DNA from 4 places in the Streptomyces sp. 147326 genome. Region 3 is predicted to be linked to each of the others. Evidence: riboswitches for the same ligand, from Rfam matches in the RefSeq annotation. Region 3 holds a riboswitch; each other region holds the start of a gene.
The links. Region 3 has a riboswitch for cobalamin ahead of RIU97_RS34410 (ABC transporter substrate-binding protein). Riboswitches for the same ligand answer to the same signal wherever they lie in the genome.
Positions count from the first base shown of each region.

Region 1: another riboswitch for cobalamin. It lies ahead of RIU97_RS04165 (hypothetical protein); the one in region 3 lies ahead of RIU97_RS34410 (ABC transporter substrate-binding protein).
Region 2: another riboswitch for cobalamin. It lies ahead of metE (5-methyltetrahydropteroyltriglutamate--homocysteine S-methyltransferase); the one in region 3 lies ahead of RIU97_RS34410 (ABC transporter substrate-binding protein).
Region 4: another riboswitch for cobalamin. It lies ahead of RIU97_RS05910 (DUF4430 domain-containing protein); the one in region 3 lies ahead of RIU97_RS34410 (ABC transporter substrate-binding protein).

Region 1 covers NZ_CP134201.1:853,826-856,017, forward strand. Annotated here, with positions in the region: gene RIU97_RS04165 (hypothetical protein) at 1-982, opposite strand, end outside; cobalamin riboswitch at 1,094-1,232, opposite strand; cobalamin riboswitch at 1,300-1,434, shown strand; gene RIU97_RS04170 (hypothetical protein) at 1,544-2,192, shown strand, end outside.
Region 2 covers NZ_CP134201.1:7,370,455-7,372,646, reverse strand. Annotated here, with positions in the region: gene metE (5-methyltetrahydropteroyltriglutamate--homocysteine S-methyltransferase) at 1-1,091, opposite strand, end outside; cobalamin riboswitch at 1,264-1,490, opposite strand; gene RIU97_RS33945 (FAD-dependent oxidoreductase) at 1,604-2,192, opposite strand, start outside.
Region 3 covers NZ_CP134201.1:7,494,008-7,496,199, reverse strand. Annotated here, with positions in the region: partial or broken gene RIU97_RS34415 (agmatine deiminase family protein) at 1-156, shown strand, start outside; cobalamin riboswitch at 434-660, shown strand; gene RIU97_RS34410 (ABC transporter substrate-binding protein) at 1,036-2,025, shown strand; gene RIU97_RS34405 (FecCD family ABC transporter permease) at 2,142-2,192, shown strand, end outside.
Region 4 covers NZ_CP134201.1:1,269,772-1,271,963, reverse strand. Annotated here, with positions in the region: gene RIU97_RS05915 (3-hydroxybutyryl-CoA dehydrogenase) at 1-283, shown strand, start outside; gene RIU97_RS05910 (DUF4430 domain-containing protein) at 446-934, opposite strand; cobalamin riboswitch at 1,081-1,224, opposite strand; gene RIU97_RS05905 (SRPBCC family protein) at 1,398-1,847, shown strand; gene RIU97_RS05900 (alpha/beta hydrolase) at 1,881-2,192, opposite strand, start outside.

The DNA.
Region 1 (2,192 bases), 6.6 Mb from region 3:
CGTAGGCGCTCGGGCCGGTGTCGGACGGCTTGTACTTGAAGCCGCCCGCCGGGTTGTACTGGTTGGCGATCAGGAAGTCGACGGGGGTCTTGCCGTTGGCGGTGAGGAAGTCACCGGTCTGCGGGTTGATGCCGCAGGCGTTGAGGCCGGCGACGCCCCAGCCGTTGGAGCTGGTGTTGACCCCGTACATGGAGTTGAAGGCACCGGTGCTGGCGACGAGCTTGCCCTTGAGGAAGTTCTTGGCCTGGACGACGTCGGCGTCGGTGTTGGGGACGCCGGAGACGCAGAGCGCGGCCATCGCGGCGCCGGTCATGTCGACGTCGCTCGCGGAGTTGAGGACGGTGGGGTTGCCCTCGGCCTTGTTGTAGGTCCAGCCGCCGTCGACGTGCTGGTTGGCGCGGATGCGGGTGACCATCGAGTCGGTGAGCGCCTGCGGGACGCGGTTGCCGCCGGCCTGGGTCTTGGCGCCACCGAGCGAAAGGGCCGCGAAGACGGTGCCGTTGAAGTTGCCGGACGGGCCGAAGTAGCCCGCCTCGGCCGTCTGCCAGAAGGAGTAGACGTGGGCGACGAGGTTGCGGGAGGCCGACACGCGGGCCGGGTCGATGCCGGCGGCGTACGCGTTGAGGGTGCCGCGCTCGTAGTCGGTGACCACCGGGGAGGCCGAGGGCCAGCCCGCCGTGGACAGCAGGTTCCGGTAGACGGTGCGGGCGTTCTTCGTCGTGTCCCCGCCCGGGGCGACGTCGACGACCGCGGTGCCGGCGGCGGCGAAGGTGCTGAACGCCCACTCGTTGGACAGGCCGGAGCCGGCGTACGAACCGTCGGCCGCCTGCAGCGACTTGAGGTAGGCGACGCCGTTCGTCTTGGACGTGGCGATCTGCGCCGGCGACGAGGTCGCGAAGGCGGGCAGCGCGGTGAGGGCGAAGGCGCCGAGCGCGGCGGGCACCGCGAGCGCGAGGCGGCGGGACGTACGGGGACGGGACATGGCCTGCTCCTGGAATCGGCGGACGCCGGCCTTCCCGGGCGCCACGCGGTCGCCGTACGGACGCACGGCCGGGCATGCCGGGGGCCGCCGTCCGGAACGCGTGGTACGGCTTCCTGTTCTGCATCGCCGGATGGGCATTCGGGCTCGGAAACGGCCCCCGCCGTCCCACACCGCTGCGCGTCAGCTCCGGCATCGCACCGGATTCCCCCATGTGGCAGCCCAGGACGCTACCCGAGCGATCAAGGGACCGCCAGCCATCCGTGCGGGTGGGCAGGGGGCGCATCCGGGAGGCCTATGCCATCTTGACGCGTCGGCGAAATCCGTGTTGCACTCCGGCTGATAGCTGCTCAGCACCAGGGGAAGCCGGTCGAATTCCGGCGCTGACCCGCAACCGTAGGCCCGGTTCGTTCCGGGTGAGCCGGAATGCCTGGGGCCGGGACACAGTACGAAGAGCGCCGTCGTGGATTGCGGTGTGGTCGTCGCAGCCTCCCCCTGGCGTTCGCAGCCGTGCGGGGGCGCATCACCACGCACGCAGCCCCCCGGCAGAGACGAGGGGCCGCGGTGGGGACCGAACAGCAGGCGAAACGGCAGTCGGGGACGAGACGGCGGTTCTTCTCCCTCGTGACCGCGGCCTTCGTGACGCTCGGTGCGGGAATTGCGTTCTTCACGGTCCCCCCGTCCGCCCATGCCGATCCGATCGAGCAGTGCACGGCCACCACCGGCGCCGTCGTGGCCGTGGACTTCGGTCCCTTCGGCGGAAAGGTCGAGCGCGGCTGCGACACCACCCCGACGACCGGCTTCGAGCTGCTGCGCACGGGCGGCTTCACCACCGTCGGCACCGTCCACGACGGTGACGGATTCATCTGCCGGATAGGCAACGGCTCCTTCAACTCCGGTACGCAGTACCCCACTCCGGACAAGGAGGAGTGCGTCCTCACCCCGCAGGCCACCGCGTACTGGTCGTACTGGATCGCCTCGCCCGGTCAGAAGAACTGGACGTACAGCCCGCTCGGCGCCATGGCACGCACTCCGAAGCCGGGCGACGTGGACGCCTGGGTGTTCGGCGGAACGGGCATCGGCGGCACCTCGGGCAAGCCCACCTTCTCCCCCGACGACGTTCGGGCCGGCGGCGGTTCCGTCCCCGATCCGACCGTCCCGACGGCGCCGCCCAACGCTCCCGCGGGGTCGGTCGACGTGCCCGCGGCCACCG
Region 2 (2,192 bases), 120 kb from region 3:
TTCTGCCGGGCGAAGGCGAGCCAGCGCCGGACCTGCGGGTCGGCGTCCCGTTCGACGGTGGCGTCCAGCGGGACGTGGAGCAGGGAGCAGGAGGCGGCCACGTCGACCCGGTCGGCGAGGCCCAGGAGGGTGCCGAGGGTGGACAGGGACTTCTCGAAGTCGTTGATCCAGATGTTGCGGCCGTTGACGACGCCCGCGACGAGCCGTTTGCCGGGCAGGCCGCCGACGGCGGCGAGGTCGGCGAGGTTCGCGGCGGCGGCATCGGTGAAGTCCAGGGCGAGCCCGTCGACGGGAGCCTTGGCCAGCACCGGCAGAGCCTCGCCGAGCCGGTCGAAGTACGAGGCCACGAGCAGCTTCGGCCGGTCTCCCGGGGCGCCGAGCTCGCGGTACGCGCGGGCGGCGGCGTTCAGTTCGGCGGGGGTCCGGTCCTGCACGAGGGCGGGCTCGTCCAGCTGCACCCACTCGGCTCCGGCCGCCCGCAGGTCGGCCAGGACCCGGGCGTAGACGGGCAGCAGGCGGTCGAGCAGGGTCAGGGGCTCGAAGTCGGCGGCGACACCGGGGGCGGGCTTGGCCAGCAGGAGGTACGTCACGGGCCCGACCAGCACCGGGCGGGCGGTGTGGCCGAGCGCCAGTGCCTCTTCGAGCTCGGCGACCTGCTTCGAGGAGTCCGCCGTGAACACGGTGTCCGGGCCGAGTTCGGGCACCAGGTAGTGGTAGTTGGTGTCGAACCACTTGGTCATCTCCAGCGGCGCCACGTCCTGGGTACCGCGCGCCATGGCGAAGTAGCCGTCGAGGGCGTCGGTCCGCACGGCGGCGCGGTGGCGTTCGGGGACGGCGCCGACCATGACGCTGGTGTCCAGCACGTGGTCGTAGTACGAGAAGTCGCCGGTCGGCACTTCGGTGATGCCGGCGTCGGCCAGCTGCTGCCAGTTGGTCCGGCGCAGGTCACGGGCGGTCTCCCGGAGGGCGTCGGCGGTGACGCGGCCCTTCCAGTAGCCCTCGACGGCCTTCTTCAGTTCGCGGCTGCCGCCCTGGCGGGGGTAGCCGTACACGGTGGCCTGTACTGCCGCGGCTGCGGACTCGGTGGTCACGGAACTCTCCTTCGCGAGCGTGTCTCCATGAACCCGGTGACGGGCCTGGGCTGCGAAGGGGTGCCGGAACGGGCGGACCGCCGGATGCGCGTACGCCTGAGGTACACGCCGGAACGATCCGCCTGAAGCACGCCGACCCACCCACGAGGTCACCGGGAAACCGGGCGCGGTCGTTCGCGCTCGGGCAACGGGCAGGTCTTCGGACTCGCGGGCGCGCCTGCCGGTCTCCCGGCGGGCACCTACTGGCCGTCGCTTCCCAGGACCGGTTCCGGTCCCAGTGCGTATGACGGCGGTCGTTCCCACTCACCGCTGCGGGGCAGTCCCGGATTCCCACCGGGTTCCCTCTTACGACGCGCCCCGTCCGGCTGACGGGTGCGAACCAGCTGCCCGGCCAGAGTAGATGGCGTTCGCCGTCAACGGAGCGGGTTGTCCAATATCCGGATCGCGGCGAGACCGGGACGCGGAGGATCCCCGCGCCGCCGGGCGGAGCGGGGATCCGGGGGGGGGGAAGGTCAGTACCGGTCCAGCAGGGTGGTCAGGACCTTGTAGAGGACCGATTCCTCATCGGCCACGGCCTCCTCCGAGCGCCAGGCCACGAAGCCGTCCGGGCGGACGAGGACCGCCCCGGCCGCGGTCGTGCCGTGCGCCTCGGCCCAGTCGCCGCCGCTCGCAGGGATCAGGTCGGCCTCCGGCCCGTTGCCGATGGCGTAGGCGTCCAGGCGCACGTTCATCCGTTTGGCGACGGATCCCGCCGCCCCGCTCCACGGCGTGCCCTCGGAGCTGAGCAGGACGAAGGACCGCTCGTAGAGGTCCAGGGTGGACTTCTGCCGCTCCTCCCCCGGGGCGTGGAGCCACATGTGCGGCGCGCGCGTGCCCGGTTCGCCGCACAGACGCATCCGTTCGGGCACGACCGGCTGGTCGGGGTCGGTGCCCAGGACCGCGCCCTGGTTGTAGCGGTAGCCCATGGCCACGGACAGGACACCGCCCTGACGTCCGCCCGGGGCGGGCTCGGGCTGGCCCTCGTGGACGGTCTCGGGGTCGGGCTCGTACCCCGGGTGGCTGTGCTCGGCGGACCGGGCCGAGGCGCGCTCGCTCGTCGCC
Region 3 (2,192 bases):
GACCGCAAAGCCGACGACAAGGCCCGCGGGATCCTGCAGGAGCACTTCCCCGAGCGGGACAACGTGCCGGTCGCGGTCGACACGATCGCCTCGGGCGGCGGCGGCATCCACTGCTCGACCCACGACCAGCCCGGGAAGCCCGCCGGCACCTCCTGAACTCCGGCCGGGGGTCCGGCGGTCCGGCGGTCCGGTTGCGGAACGACGAGACGATCCAGGAGCAGAGGGGGAGGAAGAGGGCGGCGCCGAGGCTGCCCAGAATGCGGGCAGGGCAGCACGAAGCAAGGCGTACACGGAGGTGTCCGGGCACGCCGCGGGGCCTCGGCGCGTGACCGTCCTCTGGGCCGGAGGCGGAGTTGTGGCCTCCGGCCCAGCTGCGGTGGTGCGTCCCGCCCCCGGCCGGGCAGGGGCGGCCGGGGGGTGCGGGCCTCGCGGGTAGGCTGTGAGCGCAGCTGGTTCGCACCCGTCAGCCGGACGGGGCGCGTCGTAAGAGGGAACCCGGTGGGAATCCGGGACTGCCCCGCAGCGGTGAGTGGGAACGACCGCCGTCATACGCACTGGGACCGGAACCGGTCCCGGGAAGCGACGGCCAGTAGGTGCCCGCCGGGAGACCGGCAGGCGCGCCCGCGAGTCCGAAGACCTGCCACTGCCCGCATGACGAAGCGTCGTGCGGGGGCCCGGGGCACGCCTCCCCGGGGCCTTTCTGCCGCGACTCGCGAAGGAGAGTTGACGTGGCCGACCAGACCGTCACCACCGCTGGGTGCGTTGAGCACGACACCGGCCTCCCCGATCTCGACGTCGACGTCGACGTCCCGGGGCCGATCCCCTCGTAGACGACGGGCCGCCCGGGCGTCCCGTGCGACGCCCTGCCCCCAGGCGCCGTGGCCGCCGTGCGGGGCCGCCGCCTGCCGTCCCCGCGAGCCGTGGCGCGATTCACCCCGCCCGGCCCCGTGCGCCCGCTCGCTCCTGTGCCCCGTGCCCTGTGCCCCTGACAGGGCGTGAAGAACATCCGATCCATCCGCGGTGAGAGGACCACCCATGCCCCGCAACCACCCGAAGGCCGTGCTGTCCGCGCTCGCCGTCGCCCTGCTGATATCCGGCTGCGGAGGCGGCACCGCGCCCTCCGCCACCCCCTCGCCGGGCACGACCGCCGAGGGCTTTCCCGTCACGGTCACCAACTGCGGGGTGACGAGCACCTATCAGCGTCCGCCGCAGCGCGCGGTGTCGCTGAACCAGCACGCGACCGAGGTGATGCTGGCGCTCGGCCTGGAGAAGTCGATGGTGGGGACGGGCTATCTCGACGACAAGGTCCTCCCCGAGTACCAGGCCGCCTACGACAGCGTGAAGGTCCTCTCCAAGGAGTACCCGTCCTTCGAGGCACTCCTGGAGGCCGAGCCCGACTTCGTCTACGGCGGGTGGACCTCCACCTTCGACGAGAAGGAGGGACGCAGCCGGGCCGCGTTCGCCAAGGCCGGGATCAACACCCGCCTCAACACCGAGGAGTGCCCCACCGGCCCGGTGGACGTGGCCGCCATGGACGAGGAGATCCGCGCGGTCGCCAAGGTCTTCGGCGTGCCCGAGCGGGCCGAGGAGCAGCTGGGGAAGCTGCACGCCACCCTCGACAAGGTCGAGGCCGGGCTCACCGGCGTCACCGCGGTCAAGCTCTTCGTGTACGACAGCGGCGACAAGACGGCCTTCACCGCGGGCGGCAAGGGCATCGGCAACGAGATGATCCGCCGGGCCGGCGGGGTGAACCTCTTCGCCGACCTGGACAAGGCCTTCGGCGACGTCTCGTTCGAGCAGGTGGCGCAGCGCGCTCCCGAGGCCATCGTCATCTACGACTACGGCGACCGGTCGGTCGAGGACAAGAAGAAGTTCCTGCTCGCCCATCCGGCGCTGAAGGACGTGCCCGCGATCAGGAACCAGCGGTTCGCGGTCCTGCCGCTGTCTTCCACCGTGGTCGGCGTGCGGGTGCCGTCGGCCGTCGAGTCGCTGGCGCGTCAGCTCCACCCGGGCCTCGTCCAGTGACCGGGGCGAAGGCTCCGGCACCCGTGGGGGCCGGCCTCCATGAGGAACGCCGGTCCGGCCCTCGCGAGGCAGGCCGGCCAGGGCCCGCGCGGCGCCCCGGGATCCCGTACGCCGTCGTGCTGGCCCTCCTGGGCGCGCTGGTGGTCGGCGCCGCCACGGCCGGCATC
Region 4 (2,192 bases), 6.2 Mb from region 3:
GCTGGTCCCGTACCTGCTCTCGGCCATTCGGATGGCCGAATCCGGGTTCGCGAGCGCCGCCGACGTCGACACGGGCATGGAACTGGGCTGCGCCCACCCCATGGGCCCGCTCAAGCTCGCCGACCTGATCGGCCTGGACACCGTCGCGGCCATCGCGGAATCCCTGTACGAGGAGTTCAAGGAGCCGCTCTACGCCCCGCCCCCGCTGCTGCAGCGGATGGTCCAGGCGGGGCTGCTGGGCCGCAAGAGCGGCCGCGGGTTCCACACATACGACCGGGGCTGATGAGGGACCCGGTGGTGCCGCTGCGGGGTTGAGGGACCCCTGGTGGCACGGACAAGGAGCGCGGAGCGGCCCGGTGAGCCGCTCCGCGCTCCTGTCGGGAGGCGCTCCGTCCTGACGGACGCGGGCTTTCGGCCCGGACCGGAGGCCGGACTGGAAGCCGGACTAGAAGGCGGTCCAGGTGAAGGCCACCTCGTCGCCCGCCCTCAGCTTGAACTGGCAGCCGCCGACCGGGGTCGGGGTGCCGTTGACGGATATGGCCCAGTAGGCCGAGCCGCCGCCGCTGACGTTCTTGACGGAGTCCACGGAGAAGTCGTCGAAGGACGCGTACCAGGTGCCGTCCCACGCGAAGTAGTTCCGGCGGGCGGCGTCGTCGAGCGCGGCCGTCGGGGTGGGCACGGCCGTCGGGTTCGCCGCCCCGTTGGTGCCGTCGCACTTGTGCGTGCCGCCGGTCGCCGTGGTGACGTCGTGCCCCTTGGTGTTGACCTTCCCCTTGAACAGCAGCCCGTCGGGCCCCTGCACGGTGAGGGCCACGTTGACCTTCTTGTTCGTGTCCGGGGCGGTCTCGGCGTGCGCGACGGCCGGTGCCGTGGCGAGGGCGAGCCCGAGGGCCGCCGTGGTGATCAGGGCGCGGCGGGCGGGAGTCTGGCGCATGGGTGCCTTCCTGGCGTGAACTCGAGGTCGTGCGCCGCCGGCCCCGGTCGCCCCGGGCACACCGCGGTCCCGGGCCCGGGGAAGCGGACACAGGTGATCGGTGAGCCTGGGGCTCAGGGCTTCGTGCTGCAGACCGTGACAGTGGGAAGCCGTACGCACCACACGCTGGGTCGTCCGACTCGCGACGCGGATGCGCCGCACACGGTTGCAGGTCAGCGCCGGAATCACACCGGCTTCCCCCAGTCGCGCAGGCATTCAGTTATGGGTCGGGCATGTACCTGACCAGAGGCATCGTAGGGGCAGCCGCCCCGTCCCACCAGCACTCACCGGGACTCACCCGTCCGCACCAGGATCCACCCGTCCTCGCCGGCACGGCGGCGGCCGGCCGCCCGGTCGTCGGCGCGCGCACGGGGTGACGTTCTGGGATCGTGGACCACAGGTGCAGTCACACCGAGGAGCCGACATGTCCGGACAGTTCGAGGCGAGCGTCGAGATCGACCGGCCGGTCGAGGAGGTCTTCGCCTACCTCGCCGACGGGCGCAACGACCCGGATTTCAGCCCGCGCGTCCAGGAGATCACCAGGACCCCGGACGGCCCCACGGCCCTCGGCACGGTCTTCCGCAGCACGGTCAAGGACGCCGGGATGAAGACCGCCCGCGAGTTCCGCATCGTCGGCTTCGACCCGCCGCACCTGATCCGCTGGACCGAGCAGAGCAAGAACCTGGTCACCGCCGAGGGCGGCTACGACCTCGACGCCCTCCCCGGCGGCCGCACCCGGGTCCGGATCTTCAACACCCTGCACGGCCACGGCCTCGGCAAGCTGCTCGCCGGTATCGCGGTGAGCGCCGCGCGCAAGGACGCCCCCGATTTCGGCCGCCGTATCAAGGCTGCCGCAGAGGCGTCCCGCGCTTGACCGGCCGTCCGGCCGACCATCATCCGGGCGGTGTCAGAACCGCCCGGGCCCGGCCGGGATCGGCAGCGGCTTCGACGGGGCCAGGGACCCGCGCTGCTCGGCAGCGCTCGCCGGGTTCTGGCAGGTCACGTCCTGGGCGGGCAGCTTGCCCGTGGTCAGGTACGCGTGGACCGGCGCGTTGGCGCAGGAGGCGGGGTCGGCGAGGTACACCCCGTGGCCCTCACCGCCGGCCGCCAGCACCATCCGCGAGCCCTTGAGCGCGCGGTGCAGGCCCTGCCCGCTGACGAGCGGGGTCTGTGAGTCCCACTCGTTCTGCACGGTCAGCACGTTCGCCTTCTTGTTCAT